2 regions of the Paenibacillus sp. FSL W8-0426 genome follow, and region 1 is predicted to be linked to the other one. Evidence: a T-box and tRNA genes for the amino acid it is inferred to sense, from the RefSeq annotation. Region 1 holds a T-box; the other holds one or more tRNA genes.

Region 1 (7,678 bases):
GCCGCTTATGATCTCGGTGGATCAGGAGGGCGGCATGGTTGCCAGAATCGATAAAGACGGCGTGACCAGAGTACCGGGTAATATGGCGCTCGGGGCGACAGGCAACCCGGATTACACGTATCAATGTGCACGGATTCTTGGGGATGAGCTGAAACGGATTGGAATCGATATGAACCTTGCACCAGTCCTCGACGTGAACAATAACGCGCTAAATCCGGTGATTGGAGTGAGATCCTATGGGGAAAACGCGGAGAAGGTGGCCGCTCATGGTGCGACAGCCATTACAGGATATCAGTCGCGGGGCATAGCCGCAACAGCGAAGCATTTTCCAGGGCATGGAGATACGGCCGTGGATTCTCATCTCGGCATGGTAACCGTTCCCCATGGGCGGGAGAGACTGGAGGAGGTAGAACTGCTGCCTTTTCGCCAGGCCATTGAGGCGGGCGTGGATGCCATCATGACAGCACATGTCATTTTTCCGGCGATCGAACCAGAGCCGATTCCCGCAACGTTGTCCCGCAGCGTATTACATGGTTTATTGCGCAAAGAAATGGGGTTCGAAGGAATAATCATCACAGATTGCCTGGAGATGCATGCCATCTCCAAACCGTATGGAGTCGCGAAGGCGGCTGTCCGTGCTGTGAAGGCAGGAGCGGATTTGATCCTGGTCAGTCATACCCTTGACGAACAGATCGCAGCCATAGAGGCAGTGGCAGAAGCGGTTCGCCACGGAGAAATCGACGAGCAGATCATTGACCAGGCGCTGGAGCGTGTCGTGAATTGGAAGCTAAAACGCTGTAGCGATCAACCAAGCGAACCATCGAGTATGACAGATTCGTTTTCATCCGTCCCGCACGATGTACTGTTACACGAAATTGCGTGCCAGAGCATCACCGTGGTACATAATGACGGTTTACTGCCCTTAAAACCCGAACAAAACGTGTTCGTTATATGGCCCGAGGTTGTACAGCGAACAGAGGTGGATGAGCCTTGGTCCCATTCGGATTCGCTTGGTAGGGTGCTTGGGCAATTCAGGAATCATGTCCGCGAGTATAAAATAACGACCCAGCCGTCCTATGATGAAGCAGAACGAATTTTGCAAAGCGTGATAAAGGGAGACCAAGTCATCGTATGCACCTATACCTCGGCAGGAGTTCTTCCCAAAGGTCAGCGCAACATAATCCAACGGCTGAGTGAGAAACATTCATTGATTGTCGTAGCTTTGCGTAATCCCTATGATCTGTTCGAAATTCCCCGGCCGGGAGCTTACGTGTGCACATATGAAAATACGCCTGCCGTGGTACGTGGACTCTCCCTTTTGATTACGGGCGAATTGAATCCGAGTGGAAGCTTGCCCGTCCGATTAAGTTAACATGGAAGGCAAGGACAAACCTTTCCGTTATGTGGTGAAGTTCATCCATATAGCGGCAAGGTTTTTTTGATGGATGAAGCTATGAATGCAATGAAATGATAACTAACTATTTTCATAGTGTTATCGCTCTATTAAAACTTTACATTTCTAATCAAATAATTTTAGCAACTTTTCCCGGTCACCCGCGTCTAATAGTATGACTTTTTGAGGGGGATAATATTACGTGGGAGCAGAAGGAGCCAAAGAAAAAGAATGAATTTGAAGAAAAAATTGTCCATATTTACCGCTTTAGCTGTTTTTCAAGCATTTGCAGTTGGTTCGGTGAATGCGCAACCAGCAGCTCAAGGCGATGCAGAACCAGTTCATACTGCCAAAGTAAAATCCGTAGAGGTCATCAAGAAAGAACAGCCGCTTGCCGAGAGTGAAGTCAAGACAGGGAGCAGCGACGCTTCCAACAGTGCTCAGTCCACTGAAGGCAAAGAAACTTCTACAACAACCGAAACAGCACCGACAACTGAAACAACGCCAACAACCGGAACAACACCAACCAAAGAAGTAACGCCAACAACACCAGCAACAGGTGTGGATACACCAACCACAGATGGGGAAACATCAGCGACTGAACCTGATCCGGATGCTGCGGACCAAGAAGACGGCAGCGCGGAGGATGTCGAGACTCCAACGACCCCTGTTCAGGCAGAGCAACCTTCTGCAGGAGGAACGTCTTCCGGAACATCAGGCGGTGATCTGACGCTGTACATGAACAGCAACAAAATGGAGCAAGACGGAAAGACGTATTTGGCTGGGCAGCCCATGACGGTCAAAAACGGCGTGTCGTATGTTGCCATTCGGGCATTGGTAGACCGTGTAGGATATGAAGTCAAATATGACAACACCACCAAGGAAACGATCATTATTAGCGGCGAAAGCGAGCTTCGTTTCAAAACGAACAGCACGGTCTACACCGTAAATGGCGAGTCCAGAACGATGAAAGGCCCTGCCTATCAGCAAAAAAATACGTTCATGGTCCCGTTAACTTCCATTACGCAGGCCTTGAACATTACTTATAAAGTAAATCAGTCGGCCAAAACGGTTGTGCTGAATCTGAATACCAAACCGGTTGCAAGCTTCAAGATTTCCCAAAAGGAAATTTTTGCAGGTGACAAGGTAGATTACGTGACTTCATCCAGTTCTCCGAAAGGGTTGAACATTGTTGACGAACGCTGGACCGGCCGTCAGGAATCGTTCGATCAGCCCGGCACGTATACGATTACTTATGAAGTTCAGGATTCGAGCGGTCAATGGAGCGACCCGTATTCCGTAACCATTCAAGTACAGAAACCAAACCTGCCTCCTGTCGCCATGTTCGAGACCGACAAGGAAGAGTACAAGATGGGCGAAAAAATCACGTATATCGACCAAAGTACGGATGATGAAAACGCCATCGAAAAAGTGGAATGGGATAACAATGCACTGGCCTTCTTCGTTCCAGGGCCCAAAACGGTGACCATCACCGTTACGGACAAACACGGTGAAACCGACACATACAGCAAAGTCATTACAATTACCAATGAGACGTTGTATACTCTTTCTGATTTCAATCAGCTTTTCACCCCGGTAGGACAGAAATTCGTCTTTAACGGCGGCGATGTGCCTGCTATGGAAAAAGTGCCTTATACGTATACAGACGAACCAAGCCTGCTGATCCGCAGCAACAGTCCGGAAACGGTGAATTCCGAAGGTATTGTATATAAAGAGTCTTCTTTCGGTCAGACCCGCTTCATGATTCACCATGTAAACAACACGGGGAAAGCCGTTAAAATGTATGTTGTCGCAACGAACAACAACGCGTATACGGCGCAACTCGAACAGCAAAACATGGGCTTTGCGGGACCTTCCCCAATCGCTACAGCCGCAGGGAAATTGTCCATTGACCGATGGTTCCAGTCGATGCAGGAAGGTAAGGATCAAAAGAAAATCTATATTGAGCCTGGCGACAGCAAGCTGATTTTGACGGAGCTTAGTGCGCTGCCGATGAAACAAGGACAAGTTATTTCGCTCTATTCGGACGTATTCAGTGATTATCAACTCGATTATAACGTCATCATGATCGATGCAAACAAAGATCCGATGGAAGCTTTGGCTACATTGCCTGTGCTTGACCGCGACGGCGTTCATAACCGTGGTACGTATCCGAATGCTACACGGGTTATTACCTACGATGAGCCAATCGGTGCCAAACCGTCCCGCATGCCGCTTGGCGATAATGCAAGCGATCCGAATCTGGTCGGAACGGATCCGATGGCTTACACGGATGCGTCCAATGCAGGCAACTTTGGCGTGTTATACAAAATTACGCTGAACAACGTTGCTCCACGGACGTTGATTTCCCTGAACCCTCGCGGAGGCAAATACTCCGGCGTTGCCCTGGTCAATGGTCAGGTTGTACAGATTGCGCAAAGCAGCTCCGTTAGCGCGCCGAATGAACAAAGCGTGCTTTATCGCACCGGATCTTATGGAGAGAGCGTAACGATTCTGTTCTCTGCCGCACCGGGTAGCAATCTGCCGGTTAACTTGTTGTTCACACCGCTTCCAGAAGAGAAAAAATAACAATTTTTATATAAACCGCAAAAAACATACACACGTTAACGGAGAGTCAGGAGCAATCTGGAGAAGCGAAGCAGTCGCCTTTATCACCGGATTTTCCCTTCTAGAGAAGGGGAATCAAAAAAATCTGGGGATAACAGCGATCGGAAGATGGTGCTGCACTCGTAGTGGCCTTGTGTGATTGATTAGTGCGGTTTATATAGATGGACCGGAAAACGGACGGTTTGGAGTGAGAGCTTATATTATCGTATACCCTGTCACCCCAAAAGTCGCCCGAACAGAAACTTGTTCTAAACCGTCATGGAAGGACTCCGCAAGGAGTCCTTTTTCGTAGGTTTGCAGTCAGCTGAATGCACATATTCCGTCCGTGCATAGATACGCTCATGCGAGGTTTCCTCAGGGAAGTTCATGCTGGATGATCGATCGGGCGGCTGACTGCTTTCGTTGACTCGAAGCGAAATTTGAGGCATTATTAGTAGTAAGAAAATACAAGCGGCCATTTGCATCGGTTACAGCACCGCTCTGTCGGCTTTGCTTGACCCATTGCATGAGCATATGTATGGCAGGAGGTGTTGCAGGTCATGCTGACAACAGAGCAGATTATTAGCACGATGTCCTCGCAGGGGCTTCGCATCACGGATCAGCGGAAAACGCTGGCCAGGTTGTTTGCCGAATCTCCCGGTTTTTTGACACCGAAGGACGTTTATGAATATATGAGCAAAAACTATAGCGGACTCAGCTTCGACACGGTGTACCGCAATTTGCGGGTGATGCAGGAATTGGGTGTACTGGAGCAGATTATTTTTGAGGACGGGGTGAAGTTCCGCGCCCATTGCAGCGAGGATCATCACCATCACCATATGATTTGCCTGAAATGCCAAAAAACATATCCGATCGTATTTTGCCCCATGCAGCTTGCGGATGCGCCGGAACAATTTCAGGTTGTGGATCATAAATTCGAAGTGTTCGGGTATTGTAAAGATTGTGCGGAGCATGCTCCGGCCAAAGCGGTTTCGGGACATTCTCACGGGAAGCATTAAGCGATGAAGCTGACGCGAAAAATGGCACAGGCGCCCATTCGGGTATATCGCAGCTGCATTTCTCCGCTCAAGCCGCCGACCTGCCGTTTTTATCCGACATGTTCGGCGTACGCGATGGAGGCCATTGAGGTGCATGGCGCCTTGAAAGGATCATGGCTGGCCGCAAAGCGCATCGCCAAATGTCATCCGTTCCATCCGGGCGGCGTGGATTTGGTCCCGCCGAAAGCGGACAAATCCGTCATAGCTTCTTCCAAATAGTCTGCAGCCGACTTGACAAAAGGGGCAGCGTTTCAGTATATTTCATGTATAATAATTTCCAGTGAAGGGATAAGTACAGACACACCCCCAGCGCAGAGAGCCGGAGAAGCTGAGAACCGGTCTGGGAGGAGGCTGGAAAATGGTCCTGGAGGGACCTCTTTCGAGCATGCAGTGCGGGATTAACCGCTTGCTGTAAGATTGGGGCGTGATCCAGCGTTAATGGACGGTCTGAGGACCGACAGAGCCCGTGGTTTGCGAAAAGCGCGGGGAATTTGGGTGGTAACACGTGAGAACAACTCGCGTCCCATTGGGGCGGGAGTTTTTTTGTGTTCTTTAAACCGAAAAGGAGGCAAATCAGCCATGGCTGAACAAAAAACGTTTTATCTGACGACACCAATCTATTATCCAAGCGACAAGCTGCACATCGGGCATGCTTATACGACGGTGGCTGGCGATGCGATGGCCCGGTACAAACGTCTGCGCGGATACGATGTCCGTTATTTGACGGGCACGGATGAGCATGGACAAAAAATCGAACAAAAAGCGCAAGAGAAAGGCCAAACGCCGCAAGCTTTCGTCGATGGCATCGTAGCAGGCATCAAGGATCTGTGGAAAAAGCTGGACATCTCTCACGACGACTTTATCCGTACCACGGAAGAGCGTCACAAAACGGTGGTGCAGGACATTTTCGACCGTTTGCTGAAACAGGGCGACATTTATAAAGGAGAGTACGAAGGCTGGTACAGCATTCCGGACGAAACCTATTATACGGAAACCCAGCTGGTGGACGTGGAGCGGAACGAGCAGGGCGACATTGTTGCCGCGAAAAGCCCGGACAGCGGTCATCCGGTGGAATTGGTGAAAGAAGAATCCTACTTCTTCCGGATGAGCAAATATGCCGATCGTTTGCTGCAATTTTATGAGGAGAACCCTGGCTTCATTCAGCCGGAGTCCCGCAAAAACGAAATGATCAACAACTTCATCAAGCCTGGCTTGGAGGATTTGGCCGTCTCCCGGACGACGTTTGAATGGGGCGTCAAAGTAAAAGGCGACCCGAAACACGTCGTATACGTATGGACCGATGCGCTGTCCAACTATATCACGGCACTGGGCTACGGCTCCGCCGATTCGTCGCTCTACGACAAGTTCTGGCCGGCGGACGTACATTTGGTCGGTAAAGAGATCGTACGTTTCCATACGATCTATTGGCCGATCATGCTGATGGCGCTTGACCTGCCATTGCCGAAAAAGGTATTTGCGCACGGTTGGCTGCTGATGAAGGACGGTAAAATGTCCAAATCCAAAGGCAATGTGGTTGACCCGGTTACGCTGATTGACCGTTACGGTCTGGATGCGCTGCGATACTACCTGCTGCGCGAAGTTCCATTCGGTTCGGACGGCACCTTTACGCCAGAAAGCTTCGTGGAACGCGTCAATTCCGATTTGGCGAACGACCTCGGCAACCTGCTGAACCGTACCGTAGCGATGGTTGATAAATATTTCGAAGGCAAAGCACCGGCATTTGCTTCCGGCGTAACCGAATTCGATGCTTCTCTTGAAGAAGCGGGCCATGCGGCCGTGGAAAAAGTGGAGCAGGCGATGGAAAATCTGCAGTTCTCCGTTGCGTTAACGGCAATCAGCCAATTTGTAAGCCGCAGCAACAAGTACATCGACGAGACTCAGCCGTGGGCGTTGGCTCGTGACGAAGAGAAACGCAGCGAACTGGCTTCGGTCATGTCCCATCTGATCGAAAGCCTGCGCATCGCTTCCATCTTGCTGCAACCGTTCCTCACGCGTGCACCGCTTAAAATTTGGGAACAGCTCGGCATCCAGGAAGGCGAGCTTACTGCTTGGGATACAACGAAGCAATGGGGACTGATCCCGGCAGGAAATGCGCTGCAAAAGGGAGATCCGATTTTCCCGCGCCTGGATGCAGAACAGGAAGTGGCTTACATCTCCGAAGCCATGACCGGCGGCAAAAAGGCGGATGCACAGCCTGAGGCGCCGCAAGCAAACACAGCGGCTGAAGCCGTGGAGGCACCGGAGAGCAAAGAAGAGATCGGCATCGATGACTTCGCGAAAGTCGAGCTGCGCGTAGCGCAGGTTATCGCCTGCGAGCCCGTCAAAAAAGCGGATAAATTGCTGAAGCTGCAGCTGGACCTCGGTTATGAGCAGCGTCAGGTCGTATCCGGTATCGCGAAGTTTTATTCGCCGGAAGACATGGTCGGCCGCAAAGTCATTTGCGTAACGAACCTGAAACCGGTGAAGCTGCGCGGCGAGCTGTCCCAAGGCATGATTTTGGCGGCATCGCATGGCGATCAGCTTACGCTTGCTACCGTTCCTGACAGCATGCCCAATGGCGCACAAGTAAAATAACGGAACAGCATGCTTGTATGCATAA
Region 2 (7,678 bases), 970 kb from region 1:
CCGCTGTGAACGCTCCGCGACTTTGATTCCGCTGCCGTCTCCCTGTACCAAAGCTTTGGCATTGGTGCCTGCCATCGTATAATGTGCTGCCGTTTTGAGAGCATCCAGGCTGAGTCCTGCATCCGTACGGATGATCAGCCCGGGTTGACCGTCATTCACTGTAGATAAACTCAAACCAGGTGCTTGAGCATCAACCGTTGTTTTCAGTGCCGCAAGCTCTGCATCCGTGGAGGCTTCGCCCACCCAAACCGCGTATCCCGAAGCATTTGCCCCCAATTGGAGCACAGGATAAGCCGTAATGCCTGCCGACAGCAAAGTCGCCTGTGCTGCCTGCGCCTCCTCAAGCGAACTGTACGTGCCCGTCGTCAGCCGTTTGCTTCCGGTAACCACCGGTTTCTGGCCGCCAAGTTGGGCTGCAGCCGTGTTTTGGACACGGGCTACGGCTTGTCCGGCCTGCGCTGCTGTCGCATAATTGCCTGTATACAGCTGATAGGTCTCTTTGCCGTTGACCGTTGTTGTAAACAGCAGCGGCGTGTCCGCAGTGGCCTGTAACCGTTTAGCCGCAGCCGACGCCGTTTGGAAATCGGTCGTTTCCAGCACTTTAACCCTATAACCGTCCGCGCTGAATCGGATTTGCCCTGCAGGGATGCTTAAGTTGGCTCCGCTGTCAGAACCAATGCTCCATTTTCCCGTGGATTCCAGCGTAATAAGCGATGTTGTCGATTTGTACGTGCTTCCCAGGTTCGCAAACATCGCAACCCGGATCGTTTGGCCGTCGCTTTCTGCCGCATAGGCAGGCAACTGCAGGCATCCCGCAGTCAGCAATGCCGCCGCAAAAACCTTAATGCGTCTGCTCCACTTGTTCGTATTCCTCGCTCTTCCCACAATCAAACTCCTCTCCATGCTATATCCATTGGATTATCGGAAATATGCGTCCTGCTTATGAGCTTCTTTTTTATCGTTGATGTTGCGTCAGATGCTCCATCCAACCATTACTTCCCGTCCCTTGGCGGAAGGGGAATGCCCAGGTGGTGATACGCCAAATCCGTGACCACCCTGCCCCTCGGAGTTCGTTGAAGCATGCCGATCTGCAGCAAATAAGGCTCGTATACGTCCTCAATCGTTTGGCTCTCTTCCCCGATGGTGGCAGCTATCGTATCCAGCCCGACCGGGCCTCCTTTGAAACTTTGAATCATGGATTTGAGCATCTTATGGTCGATTTCGTCCAACCCTCTCGGGTCGATCTGCAAACGTTTCAACGCCTCTTCTGCCAAAGCCTGCGTGATCATGCCGTCCCCCCGCACTTGGGCGAAATCCCGTACCCTTTTCAAGAGACGGTTAGCAATCCGCGGCGTACCGCGAGAACGAAGGGCAATCTCCTCTGCCGCATCGCCCACGATGTCGACGCCAAGAATTTCCGAAGCCCTCGACACGATAAACGCAAGTTCATCCACCGTGTAAAATTCCAAACGACTGATCACGCCGAAACGATCGCGGAGCGGAGCCGACAACAATCCTGCACGCGTCGTTGCACCGATCAGCGTAAATGGAGGCAAATCGAGACGCACGGAACGTGCACTCGGGCCTTTGCCGATCATAATATCCAGCGCAAAATCCTCCATGGCCGGGTACATGACTTCTTCCACGGTACGATGCAAGCGGTGAATCTCGTCAATGAACAAGACGTCACCTTCCTGCAAGTTGGTCAAAAGCGCAGCCAAGTCTCCTGGACGTTCAATCGCAGGGCCCGATGTTGTTCTTAGATTCACGCCGAGCTCGTTCGCGATAATATTGGCCAGCGTTGTTTTCCCCAGTCCGGGAGGACCGTACAACAGCACGTGGTCCAACGCTTCATTACGCATTTTTGCGGCTTCGATGTATATTTTCAAATTTTCCTTGACCTGATTCTGTCCGATATACTCGTTCAAATACCGGGGACGCAGGCTCAGCTCCACAGCTTGGTCCTCCATCATCAGGTTGGCGGAAATAATCCGGTCTTCCATGTTATATCCCTACCTTCTTTGCTGGCTGCTTGGTTGACTTGGTTGTCTGAAATGGTCTGTCACCGATCAGCTCGCTATCCTTTAAACAGCATCTGCAGCGCCCGCTTCATCAGCACATCCACCGAATCTGCCGCAGTGGCGTCTTTTTTGAGCTTCAGCCATACTTTATCCAGCTCGCTGTCCGTGTAACCCAATGCCTTCAAGCCTTCTCGAGCTTCATCCCACGCAGACCCGCTGCCCTGTTCCTCCGACGGAGGGGCAAACAACCCTGTCGCCAATGCAGCCGTACCGAAGCCGTCCAATTTGTCCTTCAGGTCCAAAATCATGCGCTGTGCCGTCTTTTTGCCGATTCCCGGCAATTTGGTCAGGAACGTAATGTTCTCTTGATAAATCGCCGTAACGACATGCTCAGGCGTTCCCCCTGCCAGAATCCCCAATGCAACCCGCGGCCCGATGCCGGATACCTCAATCAATTTGCGGAAAAGACGCTGCTCATCCCGGGATGCAAAACCAAACAAAAGGATTGCGTCTTCACGTACATGGTGATGGATATACACCGTGATTTCCCCTTCTTGTTTGGCAAAAACAAAGGGATTAGGGCAGAACACGCGATACCCCACTCCATGCACATCCAACACAATATATTCATTCTCCACAAGCACAAACTGTCCTCTAAGAAAATCTATCATTTTCGCAATACCTCATTCAACTTGTTATTTAGTGTGTATGAGTGGGCGTGACAAACGGCTACGGCCAGCGCATCCGCCACGTCGTCCGGTTTCGGAATGGCCTGCAAACGCAAAAACATACGAACCATCTCCTGCACCTGGCGTTTCTCCGCCTTGCCGTAACCCACGATGGCCTGTTTAATTTGCATTGGCGTATATTCCGCGATCGGCAGCCCTTTCTGAGCTGCTGCAAGCACCATGACCCCTCTCGCTTGGCTGACCGACATGGCTGTCGTCACGTTTCGGTTAAAAAACAACTTCTCCAGCGCAATCGCATCCGGTTTATATTTATCAATCAACTGCACCATGCCCTCATACACATGAAGCAGCCGTTCTTCTTCGGGCGTATGAGCCTCGGTTTGAATGCAGCCGTACTGCACAGGCTTTACCTGGCTTCCGATTTTGTCCACAAAACCAAAGCCGACAATCGCTATCCCCGGGTCGATCCCCAAAAAACGCAAAACCATCTCTCCCTTACAATAAAGCGAACATATGTATCGTTCATTTCATTATAACAAAGTTTATGATCCTGCGGCAGGAAAAACTTTGTCGAGACGATGATGCCGCATCATTTGATGCGTTTCGATCATTTTCAACAATGCAAAAAAGGCATCCGACGATGCCTTGGCACACTCCACCTATTATGTTGGTTTGTTTTTACCCACCGCTTTGCACAGGCTGTGCTGCTTCATACTCCCGATCGAGGGCATAATCGCTAAATGTGGAGATCACACTGTTATATTCATCTTTGTCCTGTACGCGTATCCCTTGCTGCAATTGTTCCAATACCCCTTCCGGCAAAGAAGATTCGAGGGAACCCACATCCATTTGAAAAAATGTCCGGATGACTTTCTCCTTGGTTGGACGTCCTTCATATAAATTTAAATTCCCTACGGCATCGACGCTGATATACGCCTTCTCTTTGCACAACGGTGAAAGATCGTCAATCTGTTGACTGATTTGAACAAGATCAGTACTTTTCAATTCAGGCTCCCATTCAGGATGCTGAAGCAACAATGCTTCTAGCTGTGAATTCGTTAAACGCCCCAACTGCTCCGTTTCAATCCCGCAAATATAACGTGTCTCGAGGACAACCCGAGTTAACCGATGTGGGTCCGTTCCCAATTGCTTCAACACCATTTGCGCTTTTTCCGTCACCTGTGCTTCCGGTTCGGCAAGCCCCATAACAGCCTTAGCCTCACCGAAATGGGTTGTCAGCAGCCGCTGAACATGCGAAGAGATGGACAATCCACTACCCGCCAAAACCGTGATCGTTATCAAAGCTACAGCCATCCATGCTGTGCGTTTCCATCGACGCCAACGTCGCTTTAATTGTTTTCTGAGCTTAAATGTGTTCACATGAACCCCTTCTATCCCTGTTTTAAGGATATTGTGACCGAAAGGGCTCAGCTTTATGCAAAATAAAACAGTTTCTCTCATGGAAAACAATAAAGACGGACTATCTATTATGATAGTCCGTCTTTCGAAAGATCGGGATGACACGATTTGAACATGCGACCCCCTGGTCCCAAACCAGGTGCTCTACCAAGCTGAGCTACATCCCGTTAAATACCGGTGAGAGGACTCGAACCTCCACGGGTCTCCCCACTCGATTTTGAGTCGAGCGCGTCTGCCATTCCGCCACACCGGCTTATTTAATTAAATGGCGCGCCCTGAGAGATTCGAACTCCCGACCTTTTGATTCGTAGTCAAACGCTCTATCCAGCTGAGCTAAGGGCGCATATTTGGAGCGGACGACGGGAATCGAACCCGCGACCCTCGCCTTGGCAAGGCGATGCTCTACCGCTGAGCCACGTCCGCATATGAATTTTAATGTTAATTCCTGAAGAATATTCAAGTGGCGGAACCGACGGGATACTCTCACTTCGTTCGAGACTGCGTAGCTTATGCTTTCGAAGTAAATGCTCCGACGAACCCATTCCCGGATTCTCATCCCTGATGAATATTCAAGTGGCGGAACCGACGGGATTCGAACCCGCGATCTCCTGCGTGACAGGCAGGCATGTTAGGCCAACTACACCACGGTTCCATCTTATTGCGGGGGCAGGATTTGAACCTGCGGCCTTCGGGTTATGAGCCCGACGAGCTACCGGGCTGCTCCACCCCGCGTCGTTAAAAAGTATATGGTGGAGGCTGAGGGGATCGAACCCCCGACCCTCTGCTTGTAAGGCAGATGCTCTCCCAGCTGAGCTAAGCCTCCATATTGCTATGACCCGTAGGGGATACTCTCACTTCGTTCGAGACTGCGAAGTCTAAGCTAACGAAGTTATCCTCCGACGAACCTTTAGGGTTCTCACCCCTTTTATTGCAATGGAATTACAATGACCCGTAGGGGATTCGAACCCCTGTTACCTCCGTGAAAGGGAGGTGTCTTAACCCCTTGACCAACGGGCCATAATGGCTCCCCGAACAGGACTCGAACCTGTGACAACTCGATTAACAGTCGAGTGCTCTACCAACTGAGCTATCAGGGAATATGATGCATTTGTGTATGCAAATGCAATTCATCGTACAACGTCAACATATTGTTTTCTATGTAGGATGAAAGAGTTCGCTTGGCGGCTTCCTACTCTCCCAGGACCCTGCGGTCCAAGTACCATCGGCGCTAGAGGGCTTAACGGTCGTGTTCGGGATGGGTACGTGTGGAACCCCTCCGCCATCGCCACCAAACGATTTTGCTTTGGATTGAAAAACGATCCGCACATCCGTGATGTACTCGTTTTTCACTCAGAGATTGCTCTCTGAAAACTGGATTCGAAACGAAACCTGCGATCTTAGAACCTGCATTTTCTTGGATAAGCCCTCGACCGATTAGTACTGGTCAGCTCCATGCATTGCTGCACTTCCACCCCCAGCCTATCTACCTCGTCGTCTTCAAGGGGTCTTACATACTGGGAAATCTCATCTTGAGGGGGGCTTCACGCTTAGATGCTTTCAGCGCTTATCCCGTCCGTACATAGCTACCCAGCGGTGCTCCTGGCGGAACAACTGGTACACCAGCGGTACGTCCATCCCGGTCCTCTCGTACTAAGGACAGCTCCTCTCAAATTTCCTACGCCCACGACAGATAGGGACCGAACTGTCTCACGACGTTCTGAACCCAGCTCGCGTACCGCTTTAATGGGCGAACAGCCCAACCCTTGGGACCTACTTCAGCCCCAGGATGCGATGAGCCGACATCGAGGTGCCAAACCTCCCCGTCGATGTGGACTCTTGGGGGAGATAAGCCTGTTATCCCCAGGGTAGCTTTTATCCGTTGAGCGATGGCCCTTCCATGCGGTACCACCGGATCACTAAGCCCGACTTTCGTCCCTGCTCGACTTGTAGGTCTCGCAGTCAAGCTCCCTTATGCCTTTGCACTCTTCGAATGATTTCCAACCATTCTGAGGGAACCTTTGGGCGCCTCCGTTACTCTTTAGGAGGCGACCGCCCCAGTCAAACTGCCCACCTGACACTGTCCCTGTACCCGATTAGGGCACCAGGTTAGAACCTAGATACGATCAGGGTGGTATCCCAACGGTGCCTCCACACAAGCTGGCGCTCATGCTTCTCAGGCTCCCACCTATCCTGTACAGATCGTACCCAAATTCAATATCAAGCTGCAGTAAAGCTCCATGGGGTCTTTCCGTCTTGTCGCGGGTAACCTGCATCTTCACAGGTATTAAAATTTCACCGGATCTCTCGTTGAGACAGCGCCCAAGTCGTTACGCCATTCGTGCGGGTCAGAATTTACCTGACAAGGAATTTCGCTACCTTAGGACCGTTATAGTTACGGCCGCCGTTTACTGGGGCTTCGGTTCACAGCTTCGGGATTACTCCCTAACCGCTCCCCTTAACCTTCCAGCACCGGGCAGGCGTCAGCCCGTATACTTCGCCTTACGGCTTCGCACAGACCTGTGTTTTTGCTAAACAGTCGCTTGGGCCTTTTCACTGCGGCCCCCTCGTGCTATTCACACTACCGGGGCACCCCTTCTCCCGAAGTTACGGGGTCATTTTGCCGAGTTCCTTAACGAGAGTTCTTCCGCGCGCCTTAGAATTCTCTTCTCGCCTACCTGTGTCGGTTTGCGGTACGGGCACCTTCATCTGGCTAGAGGCTTTTCTTGGCAGTGTGAGATCATGACCTTCGCTACTGTAATTTTCACTCCCCATCACAGCTCAGCCTTGCGGTTAGCGGATTTGCCTACTAACCAGCCTCACTGCTTGGACAGGCATCCATCAGCCTGCGTCACTACCCTACTGCGTCCCCCCATCGCTCGTAACGATTTACGGTGGTACAGGAATTTCGACCTGTTGTCCTTCGACTACGCCTTTCGGCCTCGCCTTAGGTCCCGACTTACCCTGAGCGGACGAGCCTTCCTCAGGAACCCTTAGGCTTTCGGCGGATCAGATTCTCACTGATCTTTTCGTTACTCATACCGGCATTCTCACTTGTATGCTCTCCAGCGCTCCTTACGGTACACCTTCAACGTACATACAACGCTCCCCTACCCCTGATCATAAGATCAAGCCATAGCTTCGGTGGTGTGTTTAGCCCCGTTACATTTTCGGCGCAGAGTCACTCGACCAGTGAGCTATTACGCACTCTTTCAATGATGGCTGCTTCTAAGCCAACATCCTGGTTGTCTGTGCAACTCCACATCCTTTCCCACTTAACACACACTTGGGGACCTTAGCTGATGGTCTGGGCTGTTTCCCTTTTGACAATGGATCTTAGCACTCACTGTCTGACTCCCGGAAGTAAGTCTATGGCATTCGGAGTTTGACTGAGCTTGGTAACCCTTGCGGGCCCCGCACCCAATCAGTGCTCTACCTCCACGACTCTGTTTTCCGAGGCTAGCCCTAAAGCTATTTCGGGGAGAACCAGCTATCTCCGAGTTCGATTGGAATTTCTCCGCTACCCCCACCTCATCCCCGCACTTTTCAACG

The links. The T-box of region 1 lies ahead of metG (methionine--tRNA ligase). A T-box ahead of a tRNA ligase gene usually reads a tRNA of that ligase, here a tRNA-Met.
Region 2: it has a tRNA-Met gene. The T-box ahead of metG (methionine--tRNA ligase) is inferred to sense a tRNA for this amino acid. The anticodon was not compared.

The regions. Positions count from the first base shown of each region.
Region 1 covers NZ_CP150203.1:4,488,926-4,496,603, reverse strand. The annotation lists gene nagZ (beta-N-acetylhexosaminidase) at 1-1,372, shown strand, start outside; gene MKY59_RS20050 (copper amine oxidase N-terminal domain-containing protein) at 1,625-3,982, shown strand; gene MKY59_RS20045 (Fur family transcriptional regulator) at 4,561-5,019, shown strand; gene yidD (membrane protein insertion efficiency factor YidD) at 5,023-5,277, shown strand; T-box leader at 5,330-5,587, shown strand; gene metG (methionine--tRNA ligase) at 5,638-7,653, shown strand.
Region 2 covers NZ_CP150203.1:5,456,953-5,464,630, forward strand. The annotation lists gene MKY59_RS24620 (SpoIID/LytB domain-containing protein) at 1-885, opposite strand, end outside; gene ruvB (Holliday junction branch migration DNA helicase RuvB) at 993-2,003, opposite strand; gene ruvA (Holliday junction branch migration protein RuvA) at 2,078-2,692, opposite strand; gene ruvC (crossover junction endodeoxyribonuclease RuvC) at 2,689-3,192, opposite strand; gene MKY59_RS24640 (BofC C-terminal domain-containing protein) at 3,389-4,090, opposite strand; tRNA gene MKY59_RS24645 (tRNA-Pro) at 4,223-4,296, opposite strand; tRNA gene MKY59_RS24650 (tRNA-Leu) at 4,302-4,382, opposite strand; tRNA gene MKY59_RS24655 (tRNA-Arg) at 4,396-4,472, opposite strand; tRNA gene MKY59_RS24660 (tRNA-Gly) at 4,478-4,552, opposite strand; tRNA gene MKY59_RS24665 (tRNA-Asp) at 4,704-4,781, opposite strand; tRNA gene MKY59_RS24670 (tRNA-Met) at 4,788-4,861, opposite strand; tRNA gene MKY59_RS24675 (tRNA-Val) at 4,877-4,952, opposite strand; tRNA gene MKY59_RS24680 (tRNA-Glu) at 5,075-5,146, opposite strand; tRNA gene MKY59_RS24685 (tRNA-Asn) at 5,151-5,226, opposite strand; rRNA gene rrf (5S ribosomal RNA) at 5,306-5,422, opposite strand; rRNA gene MKY59_RS24695 (23S ribosomal RNA) at 5,544-7,678, opposite strand, start outside.